Regions from separate parts of the Mesobacillus subterraneus genome, predicted to be linked through region 1. Evidence: riboswitches for the same ligand, from Rfam matches in the RefSeq annotation. Region 1 holds a riboswitch; the other holds the start of a gene.
What was found. Region 1 has a riboswitch for preQ1 ahead of LC048_RS17365 (QueT transporter family protein). Riboswitches for the same ligand answer to the same signal wherever they lie in the genome.

Region 1 (6,990 bases):
ACTGGTCCGCAACCATCGTATCAACGATCATGACTCCTGACACATCAAAGATAAGGTGAGTAAGCTTGAGTTTTACAGCTTGGTCCAGTGTTTCTTCCATCAACAGCTGGGCTCTTTCCGTATCAACATTCCCAACAAGTGGCAATACCCCGACTCCCGGCATTAACGGAACTACTGGTACTGACAGTTCCAGCAATGCAGTTTTCGCGTTTTCAAGGCTCTTTTGGTGCGCGTCGACAAACGTAAGGCTGAAGCTGTAGATCGCATGGTCCATCAATGGATCTATAATATCCAAAACAGCAAAGATGGCAGAAGCAGGCATATCCTGTGCTTCTTCCTTGATTGCCTTCCAAATATGCTCACGGTAAAAGCTTGTATCTTTCAATGCTTCATCAAGAGATGCACCTAGCTTATAAATATACTCGCCAGTCTCTTTACCCCAGTTGGTGATTGTAGCAAATCCTTTTTCTTGATCTTCATGTTCAATCAATGCTTGACCGAATAGTTCAATGAAGCCTGCCCGGATCTCGAGGATTTGCTTTTCAATTTTACGAAGGTCATACTTCTGTGCTTCTGTTAAATCGGCTTCGGCATAGCGGTCTTCGTGGACAGCTTTGGCGATTTCGTGCTTCCTGCTGACAATTGCTTCTCCCAATGCTTGCAGTTTTGTGGTCATGTAGATTCCTCCATGTGTTCAATGACAATTAAATATATATTCTACGGATTATCTTCCAAAAACATTTTATAATTCATCATAACTCAGGTTCAGAATGAAGGACAAGTTTTTGCACTTATGGACGTTCACGGAATTAGATTTCCGAAAAGAAAAATCAGTTTTTTCCTCATCTAGCTTTCAACCAGGAAATTATATACAAACAAGGACTGCAGCCACACAAGATTAGTTAATTGATGGCAACAGTCCTCTTTTATAAAAGTATGCAATTAGATTCATCGCAGGCTCTGGCATTTTTTTCGGGAAGCGTTCATGTCTGTAATATTTATTAAAAGCGCTTTTTAGGTCCTCCCACTGAGAACATTGCTTCGTCTGGCGGAATCGAGCCACATCTATAAGCTTGACTTCATCATCAGGTGTGATGATGATATTCCGCAGATGGATATCGGATGGGTTTAATCCTTTTTGTCTTGCAAGCTTAAGGGCTTGATCGACATCCTCAATATGCTCCGCAGCAATTGGCAGGCCATTCACCAAACATTGAAATAGCGTCATGCCCCGAACATAATCCATGACCAGATAGTTGCTTCCTGACTCATGAAGAGATGGGAAGAACGAATTCCCAGCAAGCACCCTATAAATCCCAGCCTCTTCTTCTGCCACTTTATCAAAATGAGGAAAAAAAACCTTTAAAACCAGGCTCGTACCTTTGATTTTGAACGCAAAAGCACTCCTGCCCTCTCCAATCAGCTTTAGTGATGGATCTTTATGAACCAAAGCAGCTTTTGTTCCTCGGATTGAATATACAACACTATTTGCTAGATGTTCATATCGATTCATTATCTTGCTCCTCTCACCATGCTCCCGAAGGCGGGATCTTTTTTAGCTAAAGCAGAGTCCGAAGTTCAGCCCTTCACCACTTTAATCATGTCTTCGTCCCAGCTTTCAACTCCCTGTTTAAAGACTAGCTTTGTTTTGAAATGATAAGAGATATCCTTGCTTGAAGGAGGGACATCCAGCGGCAGCAGGAAACTGAACGGCACCATATCATCTCCATCTGGCTGAATCCTCACCTGTACATCGATTGATACAGTATTCAGTACATTTTCTGCATCTGTCTTCAAATTTACCATCACAAGTGCACACTCAATGAGCTGGAGATCCTGGTCAACCGTCCCGCCCTTGATCAAAAACTTCCCATTTACCGAATCACCAGGGATAAAAACATCCTCCTCTAAAATCAGGTCGATTTGGGCGGAGCCTACCCCTAGCAGAGACATATACTTCCGTAGCAGCATCCTGTTCCTCCGTCTATTTACTTTTTTGGATTGGTGTATTTCTCATCCAGCCGCTTCTCGATGATCTCGATCCGCTTTTGGTCTGCTAACAATTCTTCTTTATTCTTTTGAACAAGTTCCTCAAAACTAATCTGTAATTTCTTCACAACATCCACACTCCAATATTTAAATTTATGTTTCAAGATAAGAAAATGTCTCTTGAAAAAGTCTTTTTCGTAAACATTTATTTGTGCCATATGAACTCTTCCTGGTTCTTTGAAAATGGGAATCTGTCGATTATGGCCCTATTCTTTTCTTGCCTTTTACGGGAACTTATCTCATCTTTCGTTGATCATAATCTCTTCATCGCTAATACGGGTACATCGCCTTCAGTTTATCTAAGAAAAACGCAAGCGCCTTGGTCAGCCCAGACAAGCGCTGGAAGGCCGACCAGTGAAGTCGCTCTTTGACTTCATTGGTCGGATCGAAACCGAAAAGTATAGCCGACTGCCCAGAAACGCAGAAACTGGAGACTCCGACAAAAAAGCGCTTTTTGCTTCTGCCGGCGGAGTTGAAGTTTCGGAGTTTCTAGGAGGCGACACTGGACTAGCGTCTCAAGGAGTTAGGAGCCGCAGCCAGACAAGCGACTCGAGGGGCTAGGCGCTGGAGCTGGACACTAATCTAAGTACAAAAATTTTATACTTTCTTATCCAGCAAAAAAGACCTTCACCCGATCAGGTGAAGGTCTGGAAACAAATAAAGACCTTCACCAAAATGGCAAAGGTCTTGCTAACAACTATCGTTGCCAACAAAGCCGGGAGTGACCTCCGTATTGACGACTCTGTTGTGAAAGCTACTCCCCTTTAGGAGAAACTATTCAAATGTACCATTATGATACATGACATTACGTATTCCGTCAATTCTTTCAATTCAGCTGAAAATTCATCCTTATTCAGCTGCCTCGCCGAACTTTCCTTCCTGATAATCACGATAGGCTTGGCGAATCTCGTCCATTGAATTCATCACGAACGGTCCGTAGGCGACCACTTCCTCTTTGATAGGTTTACCGGAATATACCAATACTTTAGACCGCTTATTCGCCTTCAGCGTTAGTTCACTTGTGCCTTCACCTTCGTCGTTAAAAGTCAAAGTCGCTGCGGAAGATTTTTTTAAGTTTGTCTGGCTTGAGCCGGCATCGATTTCACCAGAAAGGATGTATAAGAATGCGTTATGAGATTCCGGCAATTCATAACTGAATTCCGCTCCCTCTGCTAGCTGGATTTCTGATAAGGAAAAAGGCACTAATGGTTCTAGAGGCCCTTTCACTCCAGCACTTTCACCTGAATACACCTTCAAAGTTCCACCGTCAAACTGGACAACAGGTGCATCCTCAGAAATTACATTTTGATAAGAAGTCGTTGTGCCTTTCAGCTCTTTAGGTAAGTTCAGCCAAAGCTGCAGTGTATGTGCTATATCATTGTCCACTGCCTCTTCTGCATGCCGTGCACCGCTTCCTGCATTCATATATTGTATGTCACCAGCTTCCAGGATGCTGTGACCGCCATGATTGTCGATGTGCTCAAGCCTTCCGTCAATGATATAGGTGATTGTCTGGAAACCGCGATGAGGATGATCAGAAAACGTCCCGCGCTTAAACCAGTCCTCCGCCATTAAAATGAAAGGATCCAACTCCCTCCAGTTTTGCGGATTCAGTACCAGTCCTGCCTGGAGGTGCGGCATCCCTCTTTCCTCATATTGAACAGTCCAATGTTTCTTGATATCTCTATTAAACATTTGCAAAACCCCTTTATCTAAAATAGCCTAGTCTTATCATCAAATTATAACAATGCGATATTATATTTTAAAATGAAGATATTTTAAACTGAGGTATTTAGGTATGTTCCATAGTGGGATCTCCAACTATTATTCTAATAAAATTATATTGTGAGAAGGACTCTTATCCTATATAATATAAAATTGGCTTTTAAATAACGTGGTTCGTAACCATCCCACGTAAAAAAACTAGGAGAGATGAAAAATGAATACGAGAACGATTGTCCGGAACGGGATTCTGGCTGCCTTATATATAGCCGTTTCTGCCGTCGTCCAGCCCTTTGGCTTCACAAATGTGCAATTCCGCGTATCGGAAATGTTCAACCACTTAATTGTTTTCAATAAGAAATATTTCTTTGGAATCGTTTTGGGTGTATTTTTAACAAACCTGCTCTTCTCACCAATGGTCGCATTTGACCTCGTCTTTGGAGTTGGCCAGTCAGTGATATCCCTACTGATTACAATTTTCACCGCAAAATATATTAAAAGCATCATCGGCCGCATGATTGTGAACACATTGGTCTTCACATTCACGATGTTCCTGATTGCGATTGAACTGAACCTGGCATTCCAATTGCCATTCTGGTTCACATGGCTGACAACCGCTGCAGGTGAATTTACGGTAATGGCAGTAGGTATTCCGGTCATGCTTGCGATTCACAAGCGCGTGAATCTGGAAAAACTGGTTTAGATAGATGAAAACGCATGGAGAAGATATCCATGCGTTTTTTTACGCCTTAAGCCTGAAGGCTGACGGAAAATTTCATCAGAAACTCCCTATCTTCTTTGAAACCAAAATCTGCTTCGCTCATCTCACTGACCTTTTTCCAGGCAATTTCATGGATCAGCCCGTCAGGATCTTGAATTTGGCTATCTCCTCCGGTTACTTTTATCTCGAAGTACTGAACCTTGACTTTCACTCCGGAAATGAGTCCAGTTTTCATAAAAAGCTGACGGACGATTTCCACTTCATACCCTGTCTCCTCCAGCACTTCCCTAATGCAGCATTGATCGAAAGTCTCTCCGGTTTCTTTGCCTCCTGCAGGTACTGCCCAAAGTTTTTCTTCGTCCTCTGTCCCCTGCAGGACCATCAATATTTCCCCATATTTATTGATGCATACACCAGCAGAACCTTCCCATGATTTCATTCTCATATCCCCCTTAACTTCCTAGCAAAAGTCTCCTCCGCGACGCTCCCTTTTAGACATTCCCTAAGAATAATAATTCCGCCTTCAACATATAATTCCTTTTTTTTGTCATAGCATATTGTAGGACTTTTTCCTGGGGGAGGTTCATTATGATCATTCATGTTGTCCAAAGAGGGGAAGCCCTGTGGCAAATTGCAAACAGATATGAAGTAACCGCTGTACAGATCAGCGAAATAAATGGTCTGGAAAACCCAAACCAGTTGGTCGTTGGCCAGGCTTTGCTTATTCCATCTTATGATGTATTCCATTCTGTCCGATACGGCGAAGCATTATTGGTCCATTGCCCAGCGATACGGAACTACCATAGAAGCCATCATCCGGGCTAATACTATCACCAACCCTGCCCTTATATACCCTGGCACTGTCCTCCGCATACCCGCCATCCGCCATACGATCCAGCGCAGTGAAACTCTATGGCAAATATCCCAGCGTTATGGGGTAACCATACAGGCAATCATCAAGGCGAATCAAATCCAAAATCCGAATCTGCTGTATCCAGGGACTATTTTAGTCATTCCAAAACGGAAACCCACAATCGAATCAAACGCATTCACCTATCATTCAGACGAAAAGGCAATTGAACTGGTCGGCGAAGTAGCCGATCTAATGACCTATATTGCTCCGTTCGCGTATGTCATTCAGCCTGAGGGTTCGCTTGTTCTTTACATGAAGGATGATACCGAAGCTATCCAGACAGGACTTGCTAAAGGCGCTCTGCCAATGATGTCGATCACCAACTTTACAGCGACTGAGGCTGGGGAAAATATCGCCCATGAAGTTCTTGCTAGTGAAGCAAATCGTAACACACTGCTAAACAATATCCTTACTGTCATGCGTGAAAAAGGTTACCGTGGTTTGAACATTGATTTCGAGAATGTCCTGCCTGTTGACCGTGAACTTTATAATACACTTCTTCAGGAAGCTGTTGATGCCCTTCATAAAGAAGGCTATTTTGTTTCAACCTCTCTTGCGCCAAAAATCAGGGCCGATCAAAAAGGACTATTATATGAAGCACATGATTATCCTGCACACGGCAGGATAGCAGATTTTGTTGTTTTAATGACCTACGAATGGGGCTACCGTTTCGGGTCGCCTCAGGCTGTTTCACCATTGAACGAAATCCGCAGAGTGCTTGATTACGCCATTACCGCTATCCCTAGGAATAAAATCTTGATGGGATTCCAGCTATATGCAAGAGACTGGATCATCCCCCATGTCCAGGGGCAGGAAGCAGAAACATACAGCCCGCAGGAAGCAGTCAGCCGAGCCATCAGATATGGCGCTGCGATCCAATATGATACTGTAGCAGCATCGCCATACTTCCGTTACACTGATGAACAGGGCCGTGAACACGAAGTATGGTTCGAAGACGCCCGCAGTGCCCAAGCAAAGTTTGACCTGATCAAGCAATATAATCTGCGTGGAGTCAGCTACTGGGTGCTTGGCTACCCGTTCCCGCAAAACTGGGCACTGCTGGACGATAACTTTAATATCAAGAAGTTGCAGTAAGACGTTTAAAGTCAGATATGAAAATTGCCTTCTAGTGAACCATCTTCTAGAAGGCTATTTTCATATCTCATCTTGATTTACTAAGAAAGTGCGTAGCTCACTCCTCGAGGCATTTTCAGTTTCTTCTATAACTCTTCCATCCATCATGATTAGGACAATCCCGGAAACATTTAGCTGACTGCAATACCTCAAATCTTCCTCCTAGCCTCGTTCACGCCATTCACGTCCGCTTCCAGAATCTAAAAATTAATTATTCTCCGTTTATCTGCCTATTCCTTATCAGTCTTAAGACCTATGTAAAAATCTGTCTCAGGCTCATTATGGAACTCTATATCTAGGGATAAAATGGAAATATATTAAGGGAATTAAAAGATTCTTATTTTTTATCCAGAGAACGATTACTGCTGCAGGTGATTTTATAGAAAAGTAATTATCATTTTACAAAATAATAGTTATATATTCCTATAAAAGTGTGTATAATCTGTCTTTG
Region 2 (6,990 bases), 1.6 Mb from region 1:
TTTTCTAAGTTCCTTTGCGTTGTGAGTTGCCATCTTGTTATAAATTCCCCTTTCGGATTTGTTAGTTAACCAAATTATAAATAAGGGAAATGAATCTGTGCAGTAGCAGGTGTCATGCATGACACATGATAAATGTCATGTTTCAGTAAAGTTCTTGTTCAAAACCCTGATTTATCAATGTTTCCACCACTAAGACCAGGTAATAATATTTGTTGATATTTTTAAAATAAAGTTAAATGGTGAATTTTATTGTAAGTTCTTCTTTATCAAATGAAGCTTGATTTTCATCTGAAAAATTACAATACTTATCGAATATCAAATGCAACAATTAGTTATACACTAATTTTTTTACTAAATGTATTAAATTTTTATACATAGATTAGTGTCCAGCTCCAGCGCCTAGCCCCTCGAGTCGCTTCGGTCCGATCATTGAAGTCAAAGAACCACTTCATTGGTCGGCCCTCCAGCGCTTGTCGGGGCTGACCAAGGCGCTTGCGCTTTTCTTATTTGCCACAAAATTTTTCGGCCGGTCTAATTGAATATTCCTCCTCCCACTCGATATATTTGCCTTCATTACAAGGTTTTGCTAAGATTTCCTGTACTGTCGGAGGAAATGGATTACTCCTTATATGAACGGCCAGTTTATTCAACACCTTTCCATAATCCACTGACTCACAATTGGCCAACCACATAAGAATCGTTTCACTCTTTAAAGTTACAAGCGGATAAACTTTTTCAATCAAATTAAGGATTTTGAATGCTTCTACCTTCGTCATATGCATGCTCCTTTTCATGGAAAATCCACAGTATTAGATTTTTTCCATGAATGCTAGAAAGATACATTAGTTCATGTTTAAAATAATTTTTTACTGTAATATAGTAAAAAAGACAGTGAAGAAGGTGAAATATTTGAAAACAGCCATTGTAACTGGCTCCTCTAGCGGGTTTGGTGAATTGATCGCGGTCGAATTGGCTAAATCAGGTTTCCAGGTGATCGCAACAATGCGAAACCTCTATAAAAAAGAACACCTGCTAAAACTTGCTGCCGCTGAAAGTGTGACAGATAACATAACCATTTTTCCATTGGATGTTACGATGGAAGAATCAATCGAGAAATACAAAGTGTTTGTAGAATCCCTTGTGTCTGTAGATGTGCTCGTCAACAATGCGGGATATGCTCATGGTGGATTTTCTGAGGAACTCACAGTCGATGATTATCGAAGGCAATTTGAAACGAACTTTTTTGGCGTTATTGCTGTTACACAGGCTGTCCTTCCTGTCATGCGCAGGCAGGGATCAGGTAAAATTATCAATATGAGCAGCATCAGCGGCAGATTTGGATTCCCCGGATTGTCTCCCTACGTTTCTTCTAAACATGCTCTTGAAGGTTATAGTGAAAGCTTAAGGCTCGAACTCAAGCCTTTTGGGATTGATGTGGTTCTTGTCGAGCCGGGTTCTTATAAAACAAATATTTGGCAAAGCATCGAAAATGTATCACTGCCAAATGATTCACCATATTACTTGCTCAAGGATTCAATAATGAAAACATTAACAGCCGAGCAAGATTCCTATGGAGATCCACTAGATGTTGCCAGGCTTGCAGTGACGATTGCTTCAAATGAAAGCTCACCAAACCTAAGGTACCCCATTGGAAAAGGTGTCAAGACCATGATTCAATTAAAAAACTATTTCCCTTGGAAAACCATTGAAAGAATCGTTTTGAAAAAATTAAAGTTATAATGCATCCAGTGACTAAAATTAAATTTTCTAATGGGTAACGAGGTCTAAACATGCTATATGGCTTAAACATGCTCAGTGAGTCTCCTTCAGTTCCTTGGGATTGATCTTTAATATTTTCAACCTTTGTTATTGTGATCAAGAATGAAATAATCGGTAATTTGGAAAGGCAAACTGAACGATCCAGCCTGAGTTTCAGGAAAAAAAACAAGAGAATATGAAAGAAAAAAGTGATAATATTACTCCGGTAAAATTCATCATAATCAAACAAAAGGTGCTCGATCAATAGATCGGCACCTTTTTATCCTAGTGTGTCATTGCTTTATTATTGAAAATGTTGTTAATAGGGTTAAGCAGTATTGCGCCAATTCCCTGGATGATGGTTTTAACAATAACCTGGCCTAAAATCGCTGCAGGAACAGCTTCCCACGGAAGGAAGTTTGCTCCTAATGGACTTAGCCCGATTACGACAAAGATGACTGAATCCAGGAGGCCGCCAACTAATCCGCTGTAGAAGATTCTCCAGCTCATTGGAAGCTTAAGCCTCGTGTAAATTTCAGTATCAGTCGTCTCAGCAACAGCAAAACTCAATGCCGAAGCAAAAACGATCGTAAGTGTATCTCCTAGTATATACGAAACAATAGCAGAAAGAACGAGCGCCAAACCGATGAACATATAAGTTTTCGCCCGGCCGTACTTATTCTGCACAAGGTCACGGAAAATGAATGTAGCCCCTATCAGCAATGTCCCCATCGGCACAATGAACATTCCAAATTGAAGTGGCGCAAGAGCAGCTGTAATCACATTGGCAGTAACAATTGAAATTAAGTATAAAAAGATTCTCATTATCTTACCTCCGTCTATTAATATCTTTATCTATTTTTGCATGATCGCATAAACTGAAATTAGGTATCAAGATTTCCTTCGAGGAACTCATCCAGCCCTCTTTTTCGTAACTTACAGGCCGGACAGCTACCACAGCCATCTGCAATGACTCCGTTATAGCAAGTCAGTGTTCTTGACCTGACAAATTCAAAAGCGTCTAAATCATCAGCCAGCTTCCAAGTTTGTGACTTATTCAGCCACATTAATGGTGTATGAATGACAAAGTTCTCGTCCATTGATAGGTTAATAGTTACATTCAATGATTTTATGAACACGTCCCTGCAATCTGGATAGCCGCTGAAGTCCGTTTCGCAAACACCTGTTACGATGTGCTTTGCTTTCACTTGGCTTGCAAGAACTCCAGCAAAGGATAAAAACAATAGATTCCTCCCCGGCACAAATGTTGATGGCAGTTCTCCGTCTTCCCCATCCTTTACATCGATATCACTTCGAGTAAGTGCGTTAGGAGCTAGTTGGTTTAGCAGACTCATGTCAAGAACATGATGCTTAATGCCAAGCTCGCTTGCAATTTCTTCTGCACATCGTATTTCAGTCCGATGACGCTGGTTGTAATCGAAAGTGACTGCTTCAACCTCTCCAAATTCCTTCATAGCCCAAAACAGGCAAGTCGTACTATCCTGTCCGCCGCTGAATACGACAACGGCTTTTTCATTTTTCATAAGAAATGCTCCTTTACAACAGAAAAAACAGTACCACTAAGACAGCAGTACTGTTTTCCCTTAGTTTTTTTGAGAGGGTAGCTAGAACCTCTTCCGTCAGAACGGAATATGTAATTTTGACTTTTTTATTTTATCATACATTTTATAAAAGAAAAGCTTATTTTATGTCAACATTTTTAGATTTTTCTAGGTCATGGTGCCTGAAGCAGACAGCTGCCCTTATCGTCGAAGAGTGATAGTACTGACGGCTCTATAGTCAGTTTATTCAAGAATCAGACTAAATAGTTCTTCGCGTTCTTTGTTGAAACTTTCTTTGGAACGGCAATCCTGAAGATACCATAATCCTGACAGGGCATCTTGCTCATACAAAAATTTTTTACAGGAATAAAATGAAAACAGGCACCTATTTCTAAAACCCATAAGGAGGGAGGATAAAGATGGATATTGGGGCTTATTTTTCAAGAAGTCGAGATTATTTCAAACAGAATTCTCAAGAATACCATGACTGCGACCATCCACAATGCGATGATGTTGATTCAGCCTTTACCTTTAGCTCACATTCAGATTGCCCAACCATGGATGATCTGGAATCAAGTTCACATCATGGATATTGCCATAGCTATAAAGATGATTGTGTCCCGGTAATTTTCGACCGCCGGTATAATTTCACTGATCGAGAGTTATGCAGCAGGCATTTCAGCGTCCGCTTGGGAGGTTTGCGGCACAAAATGGCAGCAGTATTACGTGGTTATATTGGATGTAAAGTTATTATAGGGTCAGAATGTGACAGCAAGATTAAAAAAGTCAATGGTCGTATTTCCTTTGTTGGAACAGATTTTGTTGAGCTAGTCATCCACAAAAAAAACAAGGGAAACCGTAACTACCCAAAAAAGAAATATAAGATGATTCCGTTTGATAAAATCAATTGGTTTGAAAAGGATGAAGGAAATAACGCCTGAGCAAATGCTCAGGCGCTTCTAATTGTTACTCAACCTTTTTTCAGGTAGCAGAACGTCGTAAATGGTATTGCTTTAACCTGTGCACTTTCGCTGACAAGAATAACGTTTCCGTTTTCTAGCCCTGCCAATGAACCTATTACCTTCTCAGAATTTGTATAGATTTTTATTTTTTCATCCATAAATGTTTTAAGGTACATTGATAACTTAATCCTGAAAAAGATCTGGATCAGCTCAGGATCATGAGCTACTGTTTCTCCAAAATTATAGGTCAGGTCTCTCCGAAAACATGGATCGATATCTACTAAAGGAGCTTTGGCTTTCGGTAGATGATACGGCTTTTTGGATAAAACCAGACAGATCTTATTGAAAGGTATAATGAATGTCTTTCTGTTTTTCTGAAGTTGGACAAAATCACTGCCTACTAATTGGACAAAGCCTTCAAGGAAATTTTTGTTCAATTTATTTTTTTTACATTTATGCTTGCGCTTCTTCTTGGCAAGCCGTTTCTTCTTGTGATACCTTTGCTTCTTGGTCTTCTTGTTTAAAACTTCCTCTTTTGGCTTTAGTGGACTAGCTTCTGTAAAGCTCTCCCCAGAATCTGAACAGTTGATTTTAATCTTCACCATTTCCCCTGCCAGTCCATCGAATAAAATTCTCCGTCCAAGTTCAGACTGCACATTTGATAGCCCGAGGTCCAATAGCATACGGTTGGCTTTATCAATTTTTTCTTCTAATTCGTGCAACCGGTCATCAGGCATACAAGATGTCGGTGAAGGGATTTTTGGAGTTTCGATGATATCGGGACAGCCCTCCGGTAAGCACAATTCATCTTCCGGATCGGTTGCAGAAGAGGAACTGCTTTCCATCATCTCATGGCTTGAAGACTCATCAACTGGAATTTCAATTTTATGCCTTTTCTTCATTGCTCCACTTCCCTTCAACTTCCTCAAGGTGCGGCAGGTATTCCTTTGGATCCTTATGAACACGGAAGATTCCCCACATCCCCAATTCTATGTCCCAGCGGATATTGCCGGAACGGTACAAGTAATCTCCTGGGAAATTGAATACTCCTCCTGCTCCTCCAATCAAGCGCAAATCATCTGTATGGCCCGTAACCATATGGCCTAAAAATGACTGAATCCGCGAATCAAGATCTTTACTGTCAAATTTCCAGTAATGTCCATGAAGGTGGAAGGTGTGAGATCTGCGCCTTTCTGCAGGAGTGGTAATCCGTATAACCACTGCCTCGCCAGGATATGCCTCGAATAAAGGTGTCGAAGGGTCCCCGAAAATTTCTGATGAAAACAGCTCGTGCATTACTGGGTGTTCCTTGTATCGATTGATTAATCTCTCACTACGGTAGTTAAATCCTCTTGACCCATAATCATACGTGTCGACTTCTTCGAGCACTTCTGTATCTGGTATGACCCCATCCATAGGATCAATGATGACCTTTCCATTTTTATCCTCAAGTCTCACACCATCATGCAATATGAGGACGAATTCTCTTGTAGCAGGTAGCAAGGGGTGGCAAAGGACGACATTTTCACCGGTATTCACTTTTTCCTGGCTGCGAGGGTCAAGGTATGTTGTAAATCTTGATTCAGCAATAAATGCTCCAAATGTTCCAAACGAACGGTGGTTTCGCAAATCAGCCATGTCCCACATAGAACACATTCCAAACTGGCCATCAACAAACCATCTATACGTGATTGTCTCACCAGGACCGACAGTTTGGTCCGGATTGTAACCAACTGTGTCTCCACTGGATGTCTTTACGTCGTAATTCAGCAGGCTAGTGTGCAGTGATATCCTTAGTGACGGAGGATAAAAGGATTGTTCTTTTACCGGCGGGTAAGGGTGGATTCCATCTTCAAAGGGAAAGAGTTCTTTCTTCAGCTCACTTGTAAGGGTTACCTCTACAAGGTCTCCGACATTTGCCCTTAAGATTAGAGGAACCGGATTCTTTTTTCCTGAGAGAATGTCTTCTGCATCCTCTTTTAAAGAGAAAATAATTCCAAATGGGTCATGATCGCCATATGAGTTGTATTGAATTGGTGTCTGGAATGCGACAACCTCGAATTTCTTGACTGGTGAACCCTTATAAGCTTCTGGCGGAAGACTGGCAAGAGGATGAGCTTTTTCAGGCGGTTTCCCTGTAGGCTTAGGAGGTTCAGCGGTTCCATCCGGAAGCGCTTCTCGGTCTGCCAATACGATTAAATCCTTCATTTTTGAGCTATACGCCCGGATTAAACCCCATGTACCAAGCCAAACATCTTCCTCATCCTCAAAAGCCCAAAGATAATCTCCGGATGAAGGAATTTCAGTTTCAAAAGTAAACGACTCAGAAATACCGATATGCTGCTGGGCTTTCATTGATGACCCCAAATCCGGCCTCTCTTCTTTCCACTTTAAACCGTGGATATTAAAACTGTGAGATTCCTCATGCGCGCCCTGCAAGAGCCTAATTCTAATTGGGTCTCCTTCATAAGCTCTGAGAATCGGAGTGACTGGATCACCATGAACAAAGGAACTGAAGGAGTAGGCAGGGTCACAATCTTCACCAAGCCTGAACTGTAAAGGTTCACACTTATAATTGACACCAAAAACACCTGGGTCATCCTCAGAACCAGGATACCTAGGGGGCTGGATTGGACGGCCATTTTTATCGAATAAAAGGGCAAAGTCATGGACGAAAAGTGTCTGGTCACGATAATCCGGGATAAAAG

Region 2: linked by a shared signal. The riboswitch ahead of queC (7-cyano-7-deazaguanine synthase QueC) and the one ahead of LC048_RS17365 (QueT transporter family protein) in region 1 are both predicted to bind preQ1.

Annotation. Positions count from the first base shown of each region.
Region 1 covers NZ_CP129019.1:3,332,806-3,339,795, forward strand. The annotation lists gene LC048_RS17335 (STAS domain-containing protein) at 1-676, opposite strand, end outside; gene LC048_RS17340 (protein kinase family protein) at 899-1,513, opposite strand; gene LC048_RS17345 (sporulation protein) at 1,579-1,971, opposite strand; gene LC048_RS25145 (FbpB family small basic protein) at 1,989-2,207, opposite strand; gene LC048_RS17355 (hypothetical protein) at 2,404-2,610, shown strand; gene LC048_RS17360 (pirin family protein) at 2,899-3,744, opposite strand; PreQ1 riboswitch class I at 3,938-3,982, shown strand; gene LC048_RS17365 (QueT transporter family protein) at 3,989-4,474, shown strand; gene LC048_RS17370 (NUDIX hydrolase) at 4,521-4,931, opposite strand; partial or broken gene LC048_RS17375 (LysM peptidoglycan-binding domain-containing protein) at 5,081-6,500, shown strand.
Region 2 covers NZ_CP129019.1:1,775,755-1,782,744, reverse strand. The annotation lists gene LC048_RS09170 (Delta(5) desaturase DesA) at 1-33, opposite strand, end outside; gene LC048_RS09165 (hypothetical protein) at 504-776, opposite strand; gene LC048_RS09160 (SDR family oxidoreductase) at 910-1,740, shown strand; gene LC048_RS09155 (VUT family protein) at 2,044-2,583, opposite strand; gene queC (7-cyano-7-deazaguanine synthase QueC) at 2,643-3,302, opposite strand; PreQ1 riboswitch class I at 3,357-3,399, opposite strand; gene LC048_RS09145 (hypothetical protein) at 3,740-4,261, shown strand; gene LC048_RS09140 (hypothetical protein) at 4,291-5,184, opposite strand; gene LC048_RS09135 (multicopper oxidase domain-containing protein) at 5,168-6,990, opposite strand, start outside.